One region of the Tumebacillus lipolyticus genome, then DNA from elsewhere that is predicted to be linked to it. Evidence: riboswitches for the same ligand, from Rfam matches in the RefSeq annotation. Region 1 holds a riboswitch; each other region holds the start of a gene.
The links. A riboswitch is a leader RNA that binds a small molecule or an ion and turns the genes downstream of it on or off. The one in region 1 is predicted to bind S-adenosylmethionine.
Positions count from the first base shown of each region.

Region 2: linked by a shared signal. The riboswitch ahead of ACFSOY_RS16960 (2,3-diketo-5-methylthiopentyl-1-phosphate enolase) and the one ahead of ACFSOY_RS01710 (trans-sulfuration enzyme family protein) in region 1 are both predicted to bind S-adenosylmethionine.
Region 3: linked by a shared signal. The riboswitch ahead of ACFSOY_RS06990 (bifunctional homocysteine S-methyltransferase/methylenetetrahydrofolate reductase) and the one ahead of ACFSOY_RS01710 (trans-sulfuration enzyme family protein) in region 1 are both predicted to bind S-adenosylmethionine.

Region 1 covers NZ_JBHUIO010000002.1:498,896-505,419, forward strand. The annotation lists gene ACFSOY_RS01700 (hypothetical protein) at 1-204, opposite strand, end outside; gene ACFSOY_RS01705 (trans-sulfuration enzyme family protein) at 408-1,547, opposite strand; gene ACFSOY_RS01710 (trans-sulfuration enzyme family protein) at 1,566-2,741, opposite strand; SAM riboswitch class I at 2,815-2,927, opposite strand; gene ACFSOY_RS01715 (MFS transporter) at 3,065-4,348, shown strand; gene csaA (chaperone CsaA) at 4,446-4,775, opposite strand; gene comA (phosphosulfolactate synthase) at 4,958-5,761, shown strand; gene ACFSOY_RS01730 (DUF441 domain-containing protein) at 5,860-6,303, shown strand; gene ACFSOY_RS01735 (adaptor protein MecA) at 6,356-6,524, opposite strand, start outside.
Region 2 covers NZ_JBHUIO010000011.1:141,454-147,977, reverse strand. The annotation lists gene ACFSOY_RS16975 (heavy metal translocating P-type ATPase) at 1-1,068, shown strand, start outside; gene ACFSOY_RS16970 (PCYCGC motif-containing (lipo)protein) at 1,102-1,698, shown strand; gene ACFSOY_RS16965 (pyridoxal phosphate-dependent aminotransferase) at 1,869-3,035, shown strand; SAM riboswitch class I at 3,117-3,229, shown strand; gene ACFSOY_RS16960 (2,3-diketo-5-methylthiopentyl-1-phosphate enolase) at 3,316-4,548, shown strand; gene ACFSOY_RS16955 (2-hydroxy-3-keto-5-methylthiopentenyl-1-phosphate phosphatase) at 4,587-5,267, shown strand; gene mtnB (methylthioribulose 1-phosphate dehydratase) at 5,264-5,941, shown strand; gene ACFSOY_RS16945 (1,2-dihydroxy-3-keto-5-methylthiopentene dioxygenase) at 5,990-6,524, shown strand, end outside.
Region 3 covers NZ_JBHUIO010000005.1:356,826-363,349, reverse strand. The annotation lists gene ACFSOY_RS07005 (GNAT family N-acetyltransferase) at 1-278, shown strand, start outside; gene ACFSOY_RS07000 (aldehyde dehydrogenase family protein) at 347-1,852, shown strand; gene ACFSOY_RS06995 (protein-tyrosine phosphatase family protein) at 1,856-2,305, shown strand; SAM riboswitch class I at 2,355-2,471, shown strand; gene ACFSOY_RS06990 (bifunctional homocysteine S-methyltransferase/methylenetetrahydrofolate reductase) at 2,593-4,491, shown strand; gene ACFSOY_RS06985 (phosphoribosyl-ATP pyrophosphohydrolase) at 4,663-5,007, shown strand; gene ACFSOY_RS06980 (hypothetical protein) at 5,039-5,299, opposite strand; gene ACFSOY_RS06975 (helix-turn-helix domain-containing protein) at 5,563-6,524, shown strand, end outside.

The sequences.
Region 1 (6,524 bases):
TCTCCGTTTTTCAATCGGCGAACCGCTTTCCGGTTCCACCTTTTCCCCTTCATCCGGAAAATCGTCAGGATTGTCAACAACGACCATCGTCTCTTCATAGCCGCGCGCCTCTGGCAAAATCGGTTCTGGAGCATCGTCAGGATTGTCAAACGCGATTCCATCCTGTCTGTCATCTTTGCGCGAGATCGCATGAAAGGGCTTCATCCGTTCTCCCCCTTTGGCTGGATTCGCAGATTAGTTTGCCCAGAACTTACACCGCGGATGCTCTCGATGTGCAAAGGCATCCTAACCTACGCTTCGCAGATGTCAGGATGCCTCATCGATAGTTTACTTCAATTCAACTGAAATTTCCACAGAATGATCAAATCATTTTGACAATATGGACAAATGGCGCTTTTTTTGATCGTTTAACCGTTTTGTAACGCCTGTTCCAGATCGGCGATGATGTCTTCCGGATCTTCCAAGCCGACCGATAGGCGCAGCAGACCGTCTGAGATTCCTCGCTTGTGGCGCTCCTCTTTCGGCATCCCCGAGTGTGACATCGTTGCCGGATAGGACAGGATGCTCTCCACCCCGCCGAGCGAGACTGCCACGAGCGGAAGTTTTACCGCCCGCATCAGCCTTTTGGCCCGCTCTTCAGTTCCCAGATCGAACGACAGCACCGCACCCGAGCGGCTCGACTGCTCCAGATGCACACCATGCCCTTTGTGCGCGGCAAGCCCGGGATAGTACACTTTCGCCACCTCTTCTCGGTTCGCCAGCCAGCGCGCCACAAGCTCAGCGCCATCGCAAGAAGCGTCCATGCGCACTTTTAATGTTTTGATCCCCCGCTGCAGCAAGAAGCAATCCTGCGGGCCAAGCACAGCGCCAAACGAGTTTTGCAACTGCTTCAGTCGGTGTCCCAGCGCTTGATCTTTCGTGACCGCAAGCCCTGCAACGACGTCCGAATGTCCGCCGAGGAACTTGGTTGCGCTGTGCACCACCACGTCGATGCCATGATCGAGCGGACGCTGTAGATACGGGGTCTGGAACGTGTTGTCCACGATCGTCAGCAGCCCGTGCTCCTTGGCCAGCTTCGCCGCTCCGGCCAGATCGGTGATCTGCAGCAGTGGGTTGGAAGGCGTTTCTAAGAGCAATCCTTTCGTGTTCGGTCGGATCGCTGCCCGAATGTTCTCCAGGTCGGTCACATCGACAAAGGTGGTCTCGATCCCCAGCCGGTTGAGCACGGTCGTCAAGATCCGAAACGTCCCACCGTAGATGTCGTCGGTCGCGATCAGATGATCGCCTGCCGAAAAGAGCAGCAGCGCGGTGGAGATCGCCGCCATGCCAGAGGCGAATGCAAAGCCTCGCGTTCCCCCTTCGAGCGTTGCGATCGTCCGCTCCAGCGCCTCGCGCGTCGGATTGCCTGAGCGGGCGTACTCATACGGTTGCGCCTGGTCGACATCCTCTTGATGAAAGGTCGATGCTTGGTAGATCGGCACAGCTGATGCGCCTGTCGTTCGATCGATCTCATTGCCCGTATGCAACAGACGGGTCGCAAATGACAGCTCTTGGTTCTCCTTCAATTAGACCAACTCCCCTTCCTGTTCTGCGATCTCGCGCTCCGAAGCTTCAAACGCTCGTGCGAGGTCCTCGATCAGATCGCGATCGTGCTCGATGCCGACCGACAGTCGCAAGAGCGAATCGGTCACACCTAAGCTGTTGCGAATCTCCTCTGGCACATCGAAATGCGTCTGCCTGGCCGGGTAGGTGATCAGCGACTCCACGCCGCCCAAAGACTCGGCGAAAGCGATCAGATCAAGATGTCGCAACAGCGGTTCGACCAGCCGTTCGGATACCAGTTCGAACGACAGCATCCCGCCGTATCCTTCCGCTTGGGAGATGTGCACCTCCCGCCCCTGATGAGCGGCAAGGCCCGGGTAGTAGACTTTTTTCACCAGAGGATGCCCATCGAGCCACTCGGCCAGAACTTGCGCGTTTTGCTGATGTCGCTCCATGCGCAGCGCGAGCGTCTTCATCCCTCTCATCAGCAGCCACGCGTCCTGCGGACCGAGCGTTGCACCGATCGAGTTTTGCAAAAAGTAGATTCGCTCCGCCAACTCCTCTTCGCGCGCGACCGCAACACCTGCCAGCACATCGTTGTGCCCGCCCAAATATTTGGTCGCACTGTGCACCACCACATCGGCGCCCAGCGTGAGCGGGCGCTGCAGATAGGGCGTCATAAACGTGTTGTCCACGATCGTGATCAACCCGTACCCTTTTGCCCATCCGATCACCTCGCGCAGATCGGTGATCCGCATCGTCGGATTGGTCGGGGTCTCGATGAAGATCGCTCGCGTATTTTCCTGCCGTGCGGCTGCCACCTCGGTCAGATCTTCTGTGTTGACAAACGTCGTCGTGATGCCTTGACGCGGTAAGATCTGTTCCAGCAGTCGATAGGTCCCCCCGTACAGATCATGGGAGACGAGCAGATGGTCGCCCTGACCGAACAGCCCGAGCACGCCTGCGATCGCCGCCATCCCCGAGCCGTAGGCAAACCCTCTCACCCCGCACTCCAGGGTGGCGATCGCATCTTCGAGCGTCTGACGGGTCGGGTTTTTCGTACGCGTATAATCAAATCCGGTGCTCTCGCCAAGCCGCGGGTGACGATAGGTCGTCGAATGATAGATCGGTGTCGAGATCGCCCCGGTCACATCTTGCTTATTGTTGCCGATTTGCGCTAAACAGGTATCCAAATGCATGCGAATTCCTCCTGAATGTAAAAAGACCTCTCCCGAGTCGAGAAAGGTCTTTGGAATCCACAAAGAGCGCTTTCTCTCATCTGCCAGATCGCTCTCGCAATCTGTTGGAATTGGCACCGTGCACAAAAATCGTGTCGGTTGCCGTGGCATCATCGGGCCAGTCCCTCCGCCTACTCTTGATAAGAGAATCTTTTCTTTTTAGTTTGAATGATCTAAACATACCGCCTGCATCTGCTGTTGTCAAGCATAATATTGTCACTCATAGCTGGTCAAGACGGTAGCAAACTAATGCTGATTCGATCTGACTCTCAAGGAGTGACACCATGACTGCGACCCAATCGAAACATGCGATCCGCTTCTGGCCGCTCTTCGCGCTGGCAACCGTGCCGTTGATCATGGTGCTAGGCAACTCGATGCTCATCCCCATCCTGCCACAGATGCAGCAGGAGATCGGGATTTCCAAATTTCAAGCTTCGCTCGTCGTCACCCTGTTCTCCGTTCCCGCAGGCGTGATCATCCCTCTCGCCGGCTTTCTGTCCGATCATTTCTCCCGCAAAATCGTCATCGTCCCCTCGTTGCTCCTTTACGGAGCGGGCGGCATCATCGCCGGCCTCGCAGCTTGGCTGATCGACAAACCGTACGCGGTGATCATGGTCGGGCGCGTGCTGCAGGGGATCGGAGCGGCAGGAACGGCGCCGATCGCGATGGCGCTCGCCGGCGACATTTGGAGCGGCGCTGCTCGTTCGAAGTCGCTCGGCCTGATCGAAGCGGCCAACGGGTTCGGCAAGGTGGTCTCCCCAATCCTCGGCTCTCTGCTCGCTTTGCTCGTCTGGTATGCGGCGTTTTTCGCCTTTCCGCTGATCTGTCTCCTCTCGGCAGCTCTTGTCTACTTTTTGGTCAAAGAGCCGAAGAAACAAGGTCGATCACAATCGTTTCGCGCCTATGTAGGCTCGTTAAAAAAGATCTTTCAAAAACAGGCCAAGTGGTTGCTCACCGCCTATTTTGCCGGTGCGCTCGCCCTGTTCATCCTGTTTGGTGTGCTCTTTTATATCGCCCAGCTCCTCGAAGAAACCTACAAGGTTGCCGATCTGCTGCGCGGTGCGATCCTCGCGATCCCACTCTTGGCGATGTGCACCGTCTCCTACGTGACCGGAACGAAGATCAAGAAGAACATTCAGCTGATGAGGATCTTGATCCTGGTCGGGTTGACGTTGATCGGAGCACCGCTCGCTGTGGCCGCCTTTTTTAAAAATCCATACGTGTCGCTCGGGCTGCTGGTGATCACAGGCGTGGGCACCGGTCTTGTGCTCCCCTGCTTAAACACGCTGATCACCTCCGCTGTCCAACAGGCGGAGCGCGGTGCGGTCACCTCTTTGTATGGCAGTGTGCGCTTTTTAGGAGTTGCAGCTGGCCCACCGATCTTCGGAGCGCTGATGGATACGCCAAAGCTGATGTTTCTGATCATGGCAGGGCTCGCAGCCCTTGCGGTCGTGCTGGCCTTCTTTCTGCTCAAGCTCGAACAGGGGGGCGGCGGTTCCGATCCGCGGCGCTATGAAAAGATCGAACAGGAGCGAAAGCTTTTGACGCGGATGAAAGCGCGGGCGTAATCAAAAGTGTTGCATCCAGACAGAGATCCTCGGCGATCCCTACCGCTCAAACACAGACAGAAACCCTTCAGAGCAATGTCTGAAGGGTTTCTACACGCTAGGCGATCGGTGTACCATTTTGAATCGGTTCATCTGGCCGCAAGAGCACCACATCCCCCTCTTCTGGCACACCGCCGATCACCAAAACTTCAGATTTGAAACCGGCAATGCGCCGAGCGGGAAAATTGACGACTGCGATCACCTGTCTGCCGATCAGCTGCTCCGGTTCGTATCGCTTGGTAATTTGCGCCGAAGAGCATTTGATCCCGATCTCACCAAAATCGATCTCCAGCTTGATCGCAGGTTTTCGCGCTTCTGGAAATGGTTCTGCTTTTATCACCGTGCCTACACGGATATCCAACTTTAAAAAATCTTCGATCGTCGCCATCTGTTTCCCCCCGTTTTGATTTCTCTAACTATACGACAATCCGCAAGCAAATAAAAGCATCGAATACCCTTTGTGAAATCGAGGATTGTACCTCCTTCACCATCGAAACGCATTTTTCATAGGATGGAACAGCCCACGCTCCGATGCTGACCATCGGGGGTTGGAAAGGAGGCAGAATGTGTATGCTTCATTCTACGTCCGCCCGGGCATGGGATGATATCTTGCATGATCCGCTACCTGGCCGCACCGCCAAGCCGCGCGCGTCCAGCGGGCTCACCATGTTGATCGATACAGGACTTGGACTCGGTGAGATTCGCGACCTGGTGGAGTTAGCCGGTTCTTACATCGACTATGTCAAGCTGGGATTTGGCACATCAAAACTGTACCCTGTACACGTCCTTCGCGATAAGATCGGATGGTTGCAAGCTCATCAGATCGAAGTCTATCCGGGCGGCACATTTCTTGAAGCTGCTGTGCTGCAGAACTGTTGGAAATCTTTCTTGGCGCGATGCCAAGAGCTCGGATTTCGCACGATCGAAGTGTCTGATGGTACGATTCCACTATCTCGCGAGCTGCGGCAGCAAGTGATTCGCTACGCCAACAGCCAAGGTTTGACGGTGATCACCGAAGTGGGCAAAAAAGAGGACGGTCTGTACCTCCCCGTCGACGTCCAGTTGGAGTTGATCGATGCCGACCTGGAAGCGGGCGCCTTTAAGGTGATCCTCGAAGGGAGAGAGTCGGGCAAAGCGGTTGGCTTTTTCGATGAGGACGGATCGATTCGTCACGATGATTTCACCAAGCTGACCTCCCAAATTCAGCACCTCGATCACCTGATCTGGGAAGCGCCGCTGAAGTCCCAGCAGGAGGAATTGATCCGACTGTTCGGCCCGAACGTCAATTTTGGCAACATCAATCCGCGTGACATCATCTCGCTGGAGGCGCTCCGAATCGGGTTGCGCAGCGACACGCTTCGCATGACGCTGTAAATCACCGTTCTGCAGTTCATGGTCTACCTTGTCCCCCTCCTCCATATAATCTGTATTGAAGTCGTAGCACGTGAGGGGCGGTCAACGTGGTCGGTGAGATGATCCTCGTCGTTTTTATCATCATTGGCATCGTCGCCAGAGCTAGCATCCTGGCCACAGCTGCCAGCATTTTGCTCATTCTCAAACTGCTCAGCTTGCAGCGTTTCTTTCCAACGCTTGAGCGACGAGGGCTGGAGCTCGGCCTGCTGTTTTTGATGATCTCCGTCTTGATTCCGCTGGTCAACGGCAAGATGGCGACAAAAGACCTGCTCAACGCCTTCCTGACGGTCGGAGGGGTTTGTGCGATCATCGGTGGGGTGTTGGCCACCTATCTGAACGGTCAAGGGCTGTATATGTTGAAGATGGACCCCGCCTTGATGATGGGGCTGGTCATCGGTACTGTCATCGGCATCGTCTTTTTTAAAGGAATCCCGGTCGGTCCGCTGATGGCGGCCGCGATCGCTGCCATATTGTTCAAGATCTTCAACTACATCTTTCGCTAACCACCAATAAAGCTCCCCGCCAGTTCGGCGGGGAGCTTTTGTTAACACGTACTTAGTGCAGGGGAAAATGCTTGGTGATCGTCTGAACAGCATCACCATCCATCACTCGTTTCCCATATTCATCGAGCATCGCCTTTGTCGTAGGCGATAGCTCTCCATATTCATGCAAGACGGACCAAAACATGTCGTACATCTCTTCCCCGACCTCATCTTCCTCGAAG
Region 2 (6,524 bases), on a different contig from region 1:
CTCGTCATCGCCTGCCCATGCGCGCTCGTCATCTCCACGCCGGTCTCCATCGTCGCAGCCATCGGCAATGCGGCGAAGCGAGGCGTGCTGATCAAAGGCGGTTCGTTCCTTGAGAAGATGGGACAGATTCGGGCGATCGCGTTCGACAAGACCGGAACGCTGACCAAAGGCAAGCCGGTGGTCGTCTTTCTCGAACCGCTCGACAGCTTTGGCGACGAGCGGCTGCTGACGGTGGCCGCCTCGATCGAAGCGCGCTCCGAACATCCGCTAGCTCGTGCGATCACAAGCTACGGAGAACAAAAAGGCATCCGCGCGCTGCCGGTGCAAAACTTCCAAGCGCACGCTGGCAAAGGGGCGGAAGCTCGCATCGACAACATCCTCTATCGCATCGGCAAGCCCTCATGGTTTGAGTCGCTCGGCTACTCGGGGATCGACAGGCTGAAGACGATCCTGTCGGTTCAGCACGACCAGGGGCGCACCGTGATGCTGATCGGGGACGAGCAAAACGTCGTCGGGCTGATCGCAGTTGCGGACACGGTCCGCGAGGAGAGCGAAGCGACGATCAAAAGTTTACGCCGCGCTGGCATCGCACATGCGGTGATGCTGACGGGGGATCATGCCCGCATCGCCAAAGCGATCGCGCAAGAAGTGGGCATCAACGAATACCACGGAGATCAGCTTCCCGAGCAAAAATTGGAGCGCATCTCCGAACTGAAACAGCGTCATCGACTTGTCGCGATGGTCGGTGATGGCATCAACGACTCACCCGCGCTAGCAGCGTCAGACATCGGAATCGCGATGGGGGGAGCAGGGACGGATATTGCGCTGGAGACAGCAGACATCGTCTTGATGTCGGATGACATCGGGAAATTGCCGTTCACCGTTCGGCTCAGCCGCATTGCGCTGCGCATCATCAAACAAAACATCTGGTTTTCCTTGCTTGTCAAGCTCGCTTTCTTACTGCTGACCATCGCAGGTCTTTCCAACCTTTGGATGGCCGTGTTTGCAGATACAGGAGCGGCGCTGCTCGTCATCTTGAACGGCATGAGATTGATCAGAGTTCGATAAAGGATTCCCACAAAGCAGGAGGAAGCAGTGACGATGAAAAAGTTGACCAAGATCATGGTTGCCAGCCTGTTGACCCTCACGGTCGCGACAGGCTGTGGTACAACGGAGAAGACCGCGCAGAACGATGAGCATGCAGGGCATGATCATCCTGCGACGAACAACGGCGGAAGCGGCAGCACCGGACACCCTGCCGGTGCACAAGCAGAAGCGTACAAAACGCTGAAAGTTGGCGAGTCTGTCAAGCTGACGACGATCGGCGACCTGCAGGAGGCGACGGCAAACAAGACGAGCCTCCCCGCTTTCCTGATGAACAAAAACGCCAAAATGAAAGACTCGTATAAAGCGGCTGTCGAAAATGTGGACATCCTGCAATACATCCCCTGCTACTGCGGATGCGGCGAGCACGCAGGGCATATGAGCAACGCGGAGTGCTTCGTTCGCGATGTGCGCCCAGATGGCGTGGTGGTCTGGGACGACCACGGCACCCGTTGCGACACCTGCATGAACATCGCGCTGAAAGCGGCGGAGATGAAAGAAGAGGGCAAAACGGTCAAAGAGATTCGCACCTACATCGATGAAAAATACAAAAAAGGCTATGCGAAACCTACCCCCACGCCGATGCCTTCCTAATGGCGAAAAGAGGCTGTTGACCTGTTCAACAGCCTCTTTTTGCGCGCATATCTGAGCGAAGCGCACAGAACTGTCAGGTTGCTCGCTCATTTTTTGACTTGTCTTTCGATTTCAACTCGTCGTATAGTATGTAGCGAGCGATTTATTTTTTCAGAAAGGGGTATTCACCCATGAACATACAATCGGCCGACCGCCTGCGCGGACTGCCCACCCAATTTTTTTCGACGATGGTCGCAAAGGTTAACGCCTCCATCGCCCAAGGTCACGATGTGATCAACCTCGGTCAAGGCAATCCAGATCTGCCGACGCCTGCGCACATCGTGGAGTCGTTGCGACAGGAAGTGCTCGATCCGATCACCCATCGCTATCCGCCGTTCTCCGGCCTCTTTGAGCTGAAGCAGGCGATCGCCGACTGGTACAAGGCGGAGCATGATGTCGACCTCGATCCGGCGACCGAGGTGGCGATCCTCTTCGGCGGGAAGACAGGGCTCGTCGAGATCTCCCAATGCTTGCTCAATCGAGGAGATGTCTGCTTGGTGCCCGACCCGGGCTATCCAGACTACTGGTCGGGTGTGGCGCTCTCCGGCGCTGAGATGGTGATGATGCCGCTGCTGCGCGACAACTCGTTTCTGCCCGACTACAGCCAGATTCCGGCGGACAAGCTGGCCCAAGCGAAGTTGATGTTCCTCAACTATCCGAACAATCCGACCTCTGCTGTTGCGCCGCGCGCCTTTTACGAGGACACGGTGCGGTTTGCTGAGCAGAACAACATCGTGGTCGCCTCCGATTTCGCCTATGGCGCTATCGGGTTTGATGGAGAGAAGCCGGTGTCCTTCCTGCAAACGCCAGGCGCAAAAGAGGTGGGCGTCGAGTTTTACACCCTCTCCAAAACGTACAACATGGCGGGCTGGCGCGTGGGCTTTGCGCTGGGCAACCAAGAGGTGATCCGCCTGATCAACCTGATCCAAGATCATTACTACGTCTCGTTGCCAGCGTTCATCCAACGCGCGTCGGTCACCGCGCTCAGCTCTTCGCAGGAGTGCGTGCGCGAGCTGGCAGCGACGTACCAGCGCCGCCGCGACGTGTTTGTCGGCGGGTTGCGCGAGGCGGGGTGGGACGTCTTGACCCCGCGTGGCTCCTTCTTCACTTGGGTGCCCGTGCCCAAAGGGTTCAAATCGGTCGATTTTGCCAACACGCTGCTCGAACAGGCGCATGTGATGGTAGCACCTGGGGTCGGGTTTGGCCCGAGCGGCGAAGGATATGTGCGCGTCGGCCTGCTGACAGATGAGGCGCGATTGCAGGAAGCGGTCGATCGGATGTGCAGGATTTCCCTCTGATCAATTTTTCGCAAAAGTCATTGACACCGCCCGTCGTTAGCTGTAATATCGTCTACAGAACTTTTCACACATATATGACAACTCTTATCCAGAGCAGGCGGAGGGACTGGCCCTACGATGCCCGGCAACCGGTTTTCATCAGCGTATGATCACACGGTGCTAATTCCTACAGGAAGAATCCTGAAAGATAAGAGGCTGAAGATCAATTTCTGCGCCTCTTTCTTTACATGGAAAGAGGCTTTTTATATTGGAAAAACACCGATAGAGGAGGATGTGCCTCGTGAACGCACCTGAGTTCGTCCACGTCACCTATCTGGCTCACGGCAAGCCAGGCACAGATTGGCAGAAAAAAGCGCAAGGGATCGCGGTCGGCCTGACGGTCGGCTCGTGGACCGACCTTCCGGAAGCGCGCAAAGAGTCGATGCAAAAGCATCTCGGCCATGTCGTGGCGGCAGAGGAGATCGGGGGAGGGGCGGATGGTCAAAGCGCAGCGCTGCTGACCATCGCCTATCCGACGATCAACTTCACGCCAGATGTCCCGGCGCTGCTCACCTCCGTGTTCGGCAAGCTGTCGATGGACGGTCAGATCAGGCTCCTCGACCTGCAGCTGCCCGAACGGTTTCGCCAGCAGTTTCCCGGTCCGAAATATGGGATCGACGGAATTCGCCAACAGCTTGGCGTGCAGGATCGCCCGCTGTTGATGAGCATCTTCAAGTCGGTGATCGGCTATGACATCGATGCGCTGGCAGAAGCGTTCTACCAACAGGCGCTCGGCGGCGTCGACTTGGTGAAGGATGATGAGATCTTTTTTGACGAGACGTACGCTCCGTTTGAACAGCGGATCGAAGCGTGTCGGAAAGCGGTAGAGCGGGCGAGCGAACAGACCGGAAAGCACACGCTCTACGCGGCCAACCTGACCGGGCCGGTCACCGAGATTTTTGACAAGGCGAAGCGGGCGGTGGACGCAGGCGCCAGCGCGCTCCTGCTCAACGTGCTGACCTACGGGTATGACGTGCTGCATCGATTGGCTGCCGATCGGGCGATCACAGTCCCGATCATGGCGCATCCGGCGCTTGCAGGTGCGATGTACCCTTCCGCACAGTACGGGATTGCAGCTCCGGTGTTGCTCGGCAAGCTGATGCGGGCGGCAGGAGCAGATTTTGTGCTCTACCCTTCCGCCTACGGTTCGGTCGCGCTCGAACGAGCGGAGACGCTGAAGATCGCCTCCGCCTTGCGCGAAGAGCAGAGCGGCGTGCATCGGTCATTTCCCGTTCCGTCAGCTGGCATCCACCCGGGGTTGGTGCCGTTCTTGTACGAAGACCTCGGCAACGACCAGATCATCAACGCCGGCGGCGGCATTCACGGACATCCGCAAGGGGCGGCAGCAGGTGGACGCGCTTTTGGGGCGGCGATCGAAGCGGTGGTAGCCGGGCGAACGCTGACCGAGGCGGCAGAGACATCGGAGGAATTGCGCACCGCGCTTACACTGTGGGGCAACCCGAGCACTCGATAGATTCAGAGCGAAATTGAAAGCGAAGGAGTCAGACTATCATGAGCAAATCGATCGCGATCTTCTGTGATTTTGACGGCACGATCACCGAGCGGGACATGATCATCACGATCATGGAGCAGTTCGGCGCGCCCGGTTGGGAGGCGATAAAGGATCAAATTCTTGGACAAGAGGTTACGATCCAAAGCGGCGTCGGACAACTGTTCGCCGGCATCTCCTCCGACAAGCGGGAGGAGATCGCAAGCTACGCGGCAGAAGTTGCGGCGATTCGCCCAGGGTTTCCTGAATTCCTCACCTTTTGCCAAGAGCGGAACATCGACTTTTGGGTGACGAGCGGCGGCATCGACTTTTTCGTCCTGCCCCTGCTCGCTCCCTATCAGATCGAGAACCCGATCTACTGCAACGGAAGCAGTTTTGCGGGCGAGAACATCGAGATCCTCTGGCCGCACAGCTGTGATGAGCAGTGCGAAAACGGCTGTGGGATGTGCAAGCCGTCCGTGCTGCGCAAGTTTCCAGACGAGCGGACGTTCAAAGTGGTGATCGGCGACTCCATCACCGATCTGCAGGCGGCCAAGCAGGCAGACTTCGTGTTGGCCCGCGCGCTGCTCTTGCAGAAATGTCAGGAGCTCGACCTGCCGCATGCGGAGTTTGCAACTTTTTACGATTGCATCAGCGCCTTGCAAGACTTGATCGACAAACTGAAGGAGGAGGTTCTGTCATGAGCCAAACATTTTTTCAAGAAGATCGTTTCCGCATCGCGGAACAGTTGGTGAACGTGTCGAGAAACTTTGCGGAAAAAGGCTGGTTCCCAGCGACCAGCGGCAACCTGTCTGTCAAGCTGAATCAAGATCCTTTGATGTTTGGCGTGACCGCCAGCGGCCGTGACAAAGAGAGCCTGACCATCCACGACATCCTGTTTGTCGACGGGGACTCCAAGGCGCTCGAACCGACTTCGCTCAAGCCGTCTGCCGAGACGCTGGTACACGCCGAAGTGTACAAGAAGATCGGGGCGGGGGCAGGCGCGGTGTTGCACGTGCACACGATCTACAACAACCTGATCTCCGAGGTGTATGCGGAGCAAGGCTCGGTGACCATCACCGACATGGAGCTGATCAAAGGGCTGAACATCTGGGAAGAGGGCGCGACGATCGAGGTGCCGATCGTTGAGAATTTTGCCGATATTCCGAAACTGGCAGCCGAGATCGGCAAGCGCCTCGACCCGCGCGTGCCGGGCGTCCTGATCCGCAAGCATGGCATCTACGCTTGGGGCGAAGATGTGGCGGCAGCGAAGCGCCACGTCCAAGCTTTCGAGTTTATGTTCCAATACCAGTTCCTGTACCAGCAATTCTTGCGCTCCGGCAATGCAGCACAGCTCGCCGTTGCAAACGCGCTGTAGAGCGAATCAAAGATAACCAGGGAATTGAACCACAGAGGAGGAAATCGCATGCCGTCCATCCGCTTTGTTGAATCGAACGAACGCATCGAAGGTGTTGAACAAGTCTCTGCCTACCTGAACACGCAAGGGATCGTCTACGAACATTGGGACATCTCGAAGCTCCCGACCGAGCTGAAAGAAGACTACCAGGTGACCTCTGAGCTGCAAGCGGCGATCCTCGACACGTTCCGCCCGGAGATCGACGCCCTGTCGGAGAAGCGAGGGTACAAATCGTCCGACATCGTCGTGCTGTCCGACCAGACGCCCAACTTGGAAGACCTGCTGACCAAGTTTAAAGACGAGCATCATCACACGGAGGACGAAGTTCGTTTCATCGTCGATGGCGAGGCGATCTTCACGCTGAAAGGGCCGAACGATGACACGTACTATGACGTGTTCCTGTACCCGGGCGACCTGATCTCCGTGCCGACGAATACGCGTCACTGGTTCACCCTGACGGAGTTGCGCAAGGTGAAGGCGATTCGCATTTTTGAGAGCAAGGATGGCTGGGTTGCGGTGTATGATGAGAGCGAGTTGGGGAAGT
Region 3 (6,524 bases), on a different contig from region 1:
GGCGCACGCGCCACAGCGGGGAGTTTGGCATCTCCGTCCGCGAGAGCTTCTGGGGGCAAGGCGTTGCGACGGCGATGCTCCAGGCTCTGCTCGGCTGGGCGAAGGGGACGGGCGTCGTTCGCAAGATCAACCTGCGCGTTCGCACCGACAACCAAAGCGCCATCCACGTCTACAAAAAGCTCGGATTCACCGAAGTCGGTCGGATCAGCCGCGAGTTTCTGATCGACGGCGTTTTTTACGACACCTATTTGCTGGAGATCGAGATCGACGAGGCATAGAGCACACGCCTTGCACATAGGGTGGGAAGGGGACATTCTCTTCCCAATCCTTGCGAGGAGGCGTTTTGATGGAAACGACCGCTTTCAAGCTCAACCCGCGCACCACAGATTTTGTCAAATCGAAAACGATCAAAAAGCTGTTTATCGGGGGGCAGTTTGTCGAGTCGGCAAGCGGCAAAACCTTTCCGACCTACAACCCGGCAAACGGAGAGATTCTTGCGTACGTATCAGAAGGGGAGCAAGAGGATATCAACCGAGCGGTCGCCGCAGCTCGCGATGCGTTCGAAGCGGGCCCGTGGTCGCGCATGCAGCCACAGGAGCGAGCGCGCTTGATCTATACGCTCGCCGATCTGATCGAGCGCGACGCAGACGTGTTTGCGGAGATCGAAACGCTCGATAACGGCAAGCCGATTCGAGAGGCGAAGCATGTGGATGTGCCGCTGACCGTCGAGCACTTCCGCTACTATGCGGGCTGGGCGACCAAGATCACCGGCGACGTCGTCGCGGTCAACGTGCCGAACATGCACAACTATGTGCGCCGCGAGCCGATCGGCGTCGTCGGACAGATCATCCCGTGGAACTTCCCGCTGCTGATGGCAGCTTGGAAGCTGGGGGCAGCGCTTGCGACCGGGTGTACGGTCGTCTTAAAGCCGGCAGAGCAAACGCCGCTCTCCGCTCTTTATCTGGCCAAGTTGATTCAAGAGGCGGGCTTTCCGCCGGGCGTCGTCAACATCGTGTCCGGCTTTGGCGAGACGGCAGGCAAGGCGCTGGCAACCCATCCGGATGTTGACAAGGTAGCGTTTACCGGCTCGACAGAAGTTGGCAAGCTGATCATGAATTATGCGGCAGACAATCTGAAGCGCGTTTCGCTCGAACTTGGCGGCAAGAGCCCGAACATCGTCTTCCCTGACGCCGATTTCTCCCGCGCGGTGCCAGGTGCGATGCAGGCGATCTTCTTCAACCAGGGTCAAGTCTGCTCGGCAGGTTCTCGCCTGTATATCCACAAGAGCGTCTATGACAACGCGCTATCCGACATGGTCGCCTATGCGGGGAAAAAGGTGCGCCAGGGCATCGGCCTCGATCCGAAGACGACGATGGGGCCGTTGGTGACCGAAGAGCAGATGAACCGCGTCACCGGATATATCGAAAAAGGTCTGGAGCAGGGAGCAAAAGTTGCGATCGGCGGGTCGCGGGCAGATGGGGAGTTGGCAGACGGCTATTTTGTGCGTCCGACCGTCTTCTACGATGTGCAAGATGAGATGACGATCGCGCAGGAGGAGATCTTCGGCCCGGTGGTGGCAGCCATGCCGTTCGATGATATCGAGGACGTGATCAAGCGCGCCAACCTGACCGCCTACGGTCTGGCGGCAGGCGTGTGGACGGAGAGCATGGCAACCGCCTTCCAGGTGGCGCACAAGCTGAGAGCAGGATCGGTGTGGATCAACTGCTACAACATGTTCGACGCGGCCTCTCCGTTCGGCGGCTACAAGCAATCGGGCATCGGGCGGGAGATGGGCGAATACGCGCTGGAAAACTACACGCAGATCAAGAGCATCTGGCTGAACTACAACTAGGCGATGGAGTACGACGAGATCATTCCAGGCCGACTGTACGCAGGCAAGCAGATCGATGCGGCCGGCTGGAAAGCTCTCCAGAAGCTCGGCGTAAGCTCGATCGTCAATCTGCGGACAGAGCCGGATCGAGTGCCTGCCGATTATCGGTGGCCGCTGCACGAGCATTGGTTTCGGTTGAGCGACACGAGCAGACCGCAGCTACAGCAGTTGGTGCAGATGGTGGATGCGGCGATCCACGATCTAAACGAGGGCAGGGTGCTCTATGTGCATGATGTGGCGGGGAGAAACCGGCTCGGCTTTTTTCTGACGGCGCTCCTGATGCGCATCGATCGGCTGCCGTGGCACTCTGCGCTGAAGCGAGCGCGGGAACTGCGCCCCGTGCTCGCGCCGCGCAGCCAATTTCGCGATCTGCTCGCCGAGTACCAGCGCTATCTGCAGATTCCAAACGGTTGACAGCGCGCGAGTCTGGTGATATCCTATCAACAATTCAATAGCATGTAAGCTCTTATCCAGAGAGGTGGAGGGACTGGCCCTTTGAAGCCTCGGCAACCGGTAGCTTTTTCAGCGATTAGGTGCCAATTCCAGCAAGACCGCAACGTCGCGGCTTGGCAGATAAGAGAGGTTCGCAGGTCCCATATGCGCATTCAACGCCTCTTCTTTTGCCAAAGGAGAGGCGTTTTCTATTTGCTGCCAGTCTTTATCTCGTTATCACGTTACTATGAACATGAATGAGTGGAAAGGTGGGACTACAAGTGAATCGGGTGGACGTTTTTCGACAGCGGTTGGGCACTGATGTATTGATCGGGGATGGTGCGATGGCGACCTGGCTGTACCAGCAGGGGAACGCGGTCGGCTCTTCAACGGAGGAGCTCTGTCTCAAAAATCCGGAGTGGGTGCGCGAAGCACACATCTCCTATCTGCGGGCGGGCGCGCAGGTGATCGAGACCAACTCGTATGCGGCAAACCGCGAGGGGCTCTCTCGCTACGGTTTGGAGAGCAAGACCACGCGGATCAACCGCGCCGCTGTGCGGATTGCCCGCGAGGCGGTCGAGGCGTCAGAGGCGGACGCATTCGTGCTCGGCAGCATCGGTTCGATCACAGCTGCCAAGGTGATGACGACGCAGGTCGAGGAGTTTCGCGACATCTTCGAGGAGCAGGCGGTCGCTCTGTTGCACGAAGGGGTCGACGGGCTGATCTTGGAGACATTTTTCGACCTGGAAGAGCTGTTGTTAGCGCTCGATGTGGTCGGGCCGCTCGTCAGAGCGTCCAGGGTGCCGATCATCGCTCAATGCTCGCTGCTCGACGTGGAGCGCACGCGAGATGGGTACCTGCTGAGCGACGCGTTTCACAAACTGAAGGAGGCGGGTGCCGATCTGGTCGGCTTGAACTGCCGATTCGGCCCTGCCGAGATCTTGCGCGCGCTCGAACGGGCGATCGTGCCGGCAGATGTCGGCATCTCCGCCTTCCCGAACGCGGGGCGCCCGGCGATCGTCGACGGAGAGTTCAGCTACAAGCCGAACTATCAATATTTTGGCGAGAGCGCCGTCCGCCTCTGGGAGCAGGGCGTGTCGTTGATCGGCGGGTGTTGTGGCACCACTCCTGAGCACATTCAAGCGATCTCAGGCGCCGTGGGCGGATTGAAGCGGCTGCCGAGAACCAATCCGGAGAGCGGGCCGCAGGTGGAAGTGTTCGAGCGAGAAGTGGTGCGCTTCCAACAGGGAGAGCAGCACTCGGTCGTCGATCTGGTGGCGAAGCGCCACACGGTGATCGTCGAGTTCGACTCCCCGCGCGAGCTCGAAGTGGATCATTATGTCGAGGGGTCGCTCGCCCTGTACAAAGCGGGTGCGGACGCGATCACAATCGCCGACAATTCGCTGGCCAACACGCGGATGAGCAACATGGCGCTCGGTTCGATCATCAAGCGGGAGCTCGGCATCGAGCCGATCGTGCACGTCGCCTGTCGCGACCGCAACCTGATCGGTCAGCAGTCGCACTTGATGGGCCTGCATGCGCTCGGGATGAACCAGATCCTGGTGATCACAGGAGACCCGGCGCGAGTCGGCGATCTGCCGGGGGCGAGCACCGTCTTCGATCTGTCCTCCTTCGATCTGATCCGCATGGTCAAGCAGTTGAACCAGGGCGTCGCCTTCTCCGGGCGACCGATGAAAAGTCAAGCCCGCTTTATCTGCGGGGCGGCGTTCAACCCGCACGTGCGCCATCTCGATGCGGCGGTTGCCCGCTTGGAGCGCAAAGTGGAGGCGGGTGCTGATTACATCATGACGCAGCCGGTGTACGATGTGGAGACGATGCTTGCGATCAAAGAGGCGACGAAGCACCTCAAAGTGCCGCTGTTTATCGGGGTGATGCCGCTCACCTCTTCGCGCAATGCGGAGTTTTTGCACAACGAGGTGCCAGGGATCAAGATCTCGCAGAGGTCACGCGAGCGGATCAAGCGATTTGAAGGTGCGGCTGCGCGGGCGGAAGGTGTCGAGATGTGCAAGGAGCTGTTGGAAGAGACGGTCAAACATTTTAACGGCATCTACCTGATCACCCCGTTCAACTACTATGAGATGACGGTCGAACTGACCAAATATGTGCGCGAGATCACCCAGAACGGACAGCTGGCGAGCGCGTTTTGATCATTGGAGCGAAAACCATCTGCTGCGGCGGATGGTTTTCTTGTTGTTCTCGACTTCGAGCAGGCTCGATCGAGGAAGCGAACTGCTGTAGAATCTGCGCCTGACCGTCGAAACAGGCTTTTTGATATACTGAACCTAGTGACGCAACAGCAGGCGAAAGGAGCGCACAACATGCCGACTTACAAAAAACTTGTCCGCGATCGCATTCTGGAGATCATCGAGAAAAACGGACATGCCTATACATACTCGATCCTTGATGAAGCGGCGTACCAGCGTGAACTCCGCAGCAAGCTCCAAGAGGAACTGCAAGAGTATCTCGACGCCGAGACGGACAAAGACAGCGTGGAAGAGCTTGCCGATCTGATCGAGGTCATCTATGCGCTGGCAAAGATTCATGGCGCTTCTGCCGAAGCGTTGGAAGCGGTGCGCAAGCAGAAGTCGGAAGCGCGTGGCGGATTTGAAAAGCGAATTTTTTTAGATCAAGTAGATGAGGAGACATCAAGAAAACCGGGCTGAGCGCAGCCCGGTTTTGTCATGTGGAGGAAGTCTATTTTTTCTCGTGGTTTTCTGGTGGGCACTCGACGAGAGCGATCGATTCTCGCGCTCTCAACTGCAGCGTGAGCAGCGCTTCGGCCTCCTGCTGAGCGGCGAGCTTATCGTCGATCTCCTCCTGTGTTAGATAGGCGGGGACCATCCGCTTTTCCTCTTCCTCAATCAGGCGACGAAACTCTGGAGAAAGAGAAGATCTGTCAGTCGGTAACCCTTCAATTTTGACTCGCACATACTCTCTGCCAGCGATGCGCTCCACAGTTGAAATCCCTCCTCTCGATTGGACAGCTGAAAGCTCCAATCGATCGTGATACAGAAGCATACCTTTTCACAGAACAAGAATTGGCAGTTATTATACCAGCTTTTTAGTCATTTGCAAGATTTCATTATTAATCAGAACTTTAGTTGAGTATGTTAATCCTTGTGTCAAGGCAAACAAGTTATCTATACTCAATTTGCAAAGGGTCTACCAGATATTTCTACAAGACACCAGAAAACGGATGGGATAGGAGTGACCTTCACATGTACACACTTGGTCAAAAGATCAAACAGACGCGCCTTCAACAGCGAATGACGCAAATCGACCTGGCGAAACATCTTTGCACTCCCAGCATGATCTCACAAATCGAATCGGACCGGGCTCGACCTTCCTATAAAATCCTCAATGGCATCGCCGACCGGCTGGGAGTACCGCTTGAGCATCTCCTGTCTAACGTCGATCTGAACGATGATTTTGTCTGCACCTATAAAATGGCGAAAGCGATGGTGGCAGCCAAGGCGTACTCGACAGCCATCCCGCTGTTAGAACAGCTGCTGAACAGCGCACAAGCACAGGTTGCCGAAGTGGACATCCTGTTCGAATTGGCCGAATGTTACATCCACGTCGAGCGGCAGGAAGAGGCGGACAGCCTGCTCAGCGATCTGCTCGAAACTGCCTTTCTGCGCCAAGACGAGCGGATGATCGCTCGCGTCTACAAAAGTCTCGGGCAGCTTGAGTTCGTCCGCAAACGATATCAGCTCGCCGCCTTTCATCTGCACAAAGCGAACGCAGAGGTGGAAAAGATGGAGGAGCGCGATTCCTATCTCCAAGCGAGCATTCTGGCAGAGCTCGGGGACGCATATGCCAAATCGGGGCAATTGGCCGAAGCGCTCGACTACTACCGCCGCTCGTCTTCGCTCTTCAACAAAAAGGACGATCTGGAGGAGATGGGCAACCTCTATCTCAACCTTGGCGTTTCCTACCACAAGCTGAACGATCTTGAAAAAGCGGCCGAATACTCGGAGCGGGCGATTCATATCTTCCAGTGTCTCGACAACATCGTGATGACGGTGAAGCTTCAGGTGAACTGTGCGGTGCTCTACGGGCAGACAGACAGAGAGGCGGATGCGGTCGCCATGCTGCGAAAAGCGATCGACAACCTGCTCAACCTGGGGAGACGGGAGGAGGCGGGCATGGCGACCGTCGAGCTCGCCACCTTGCTGTT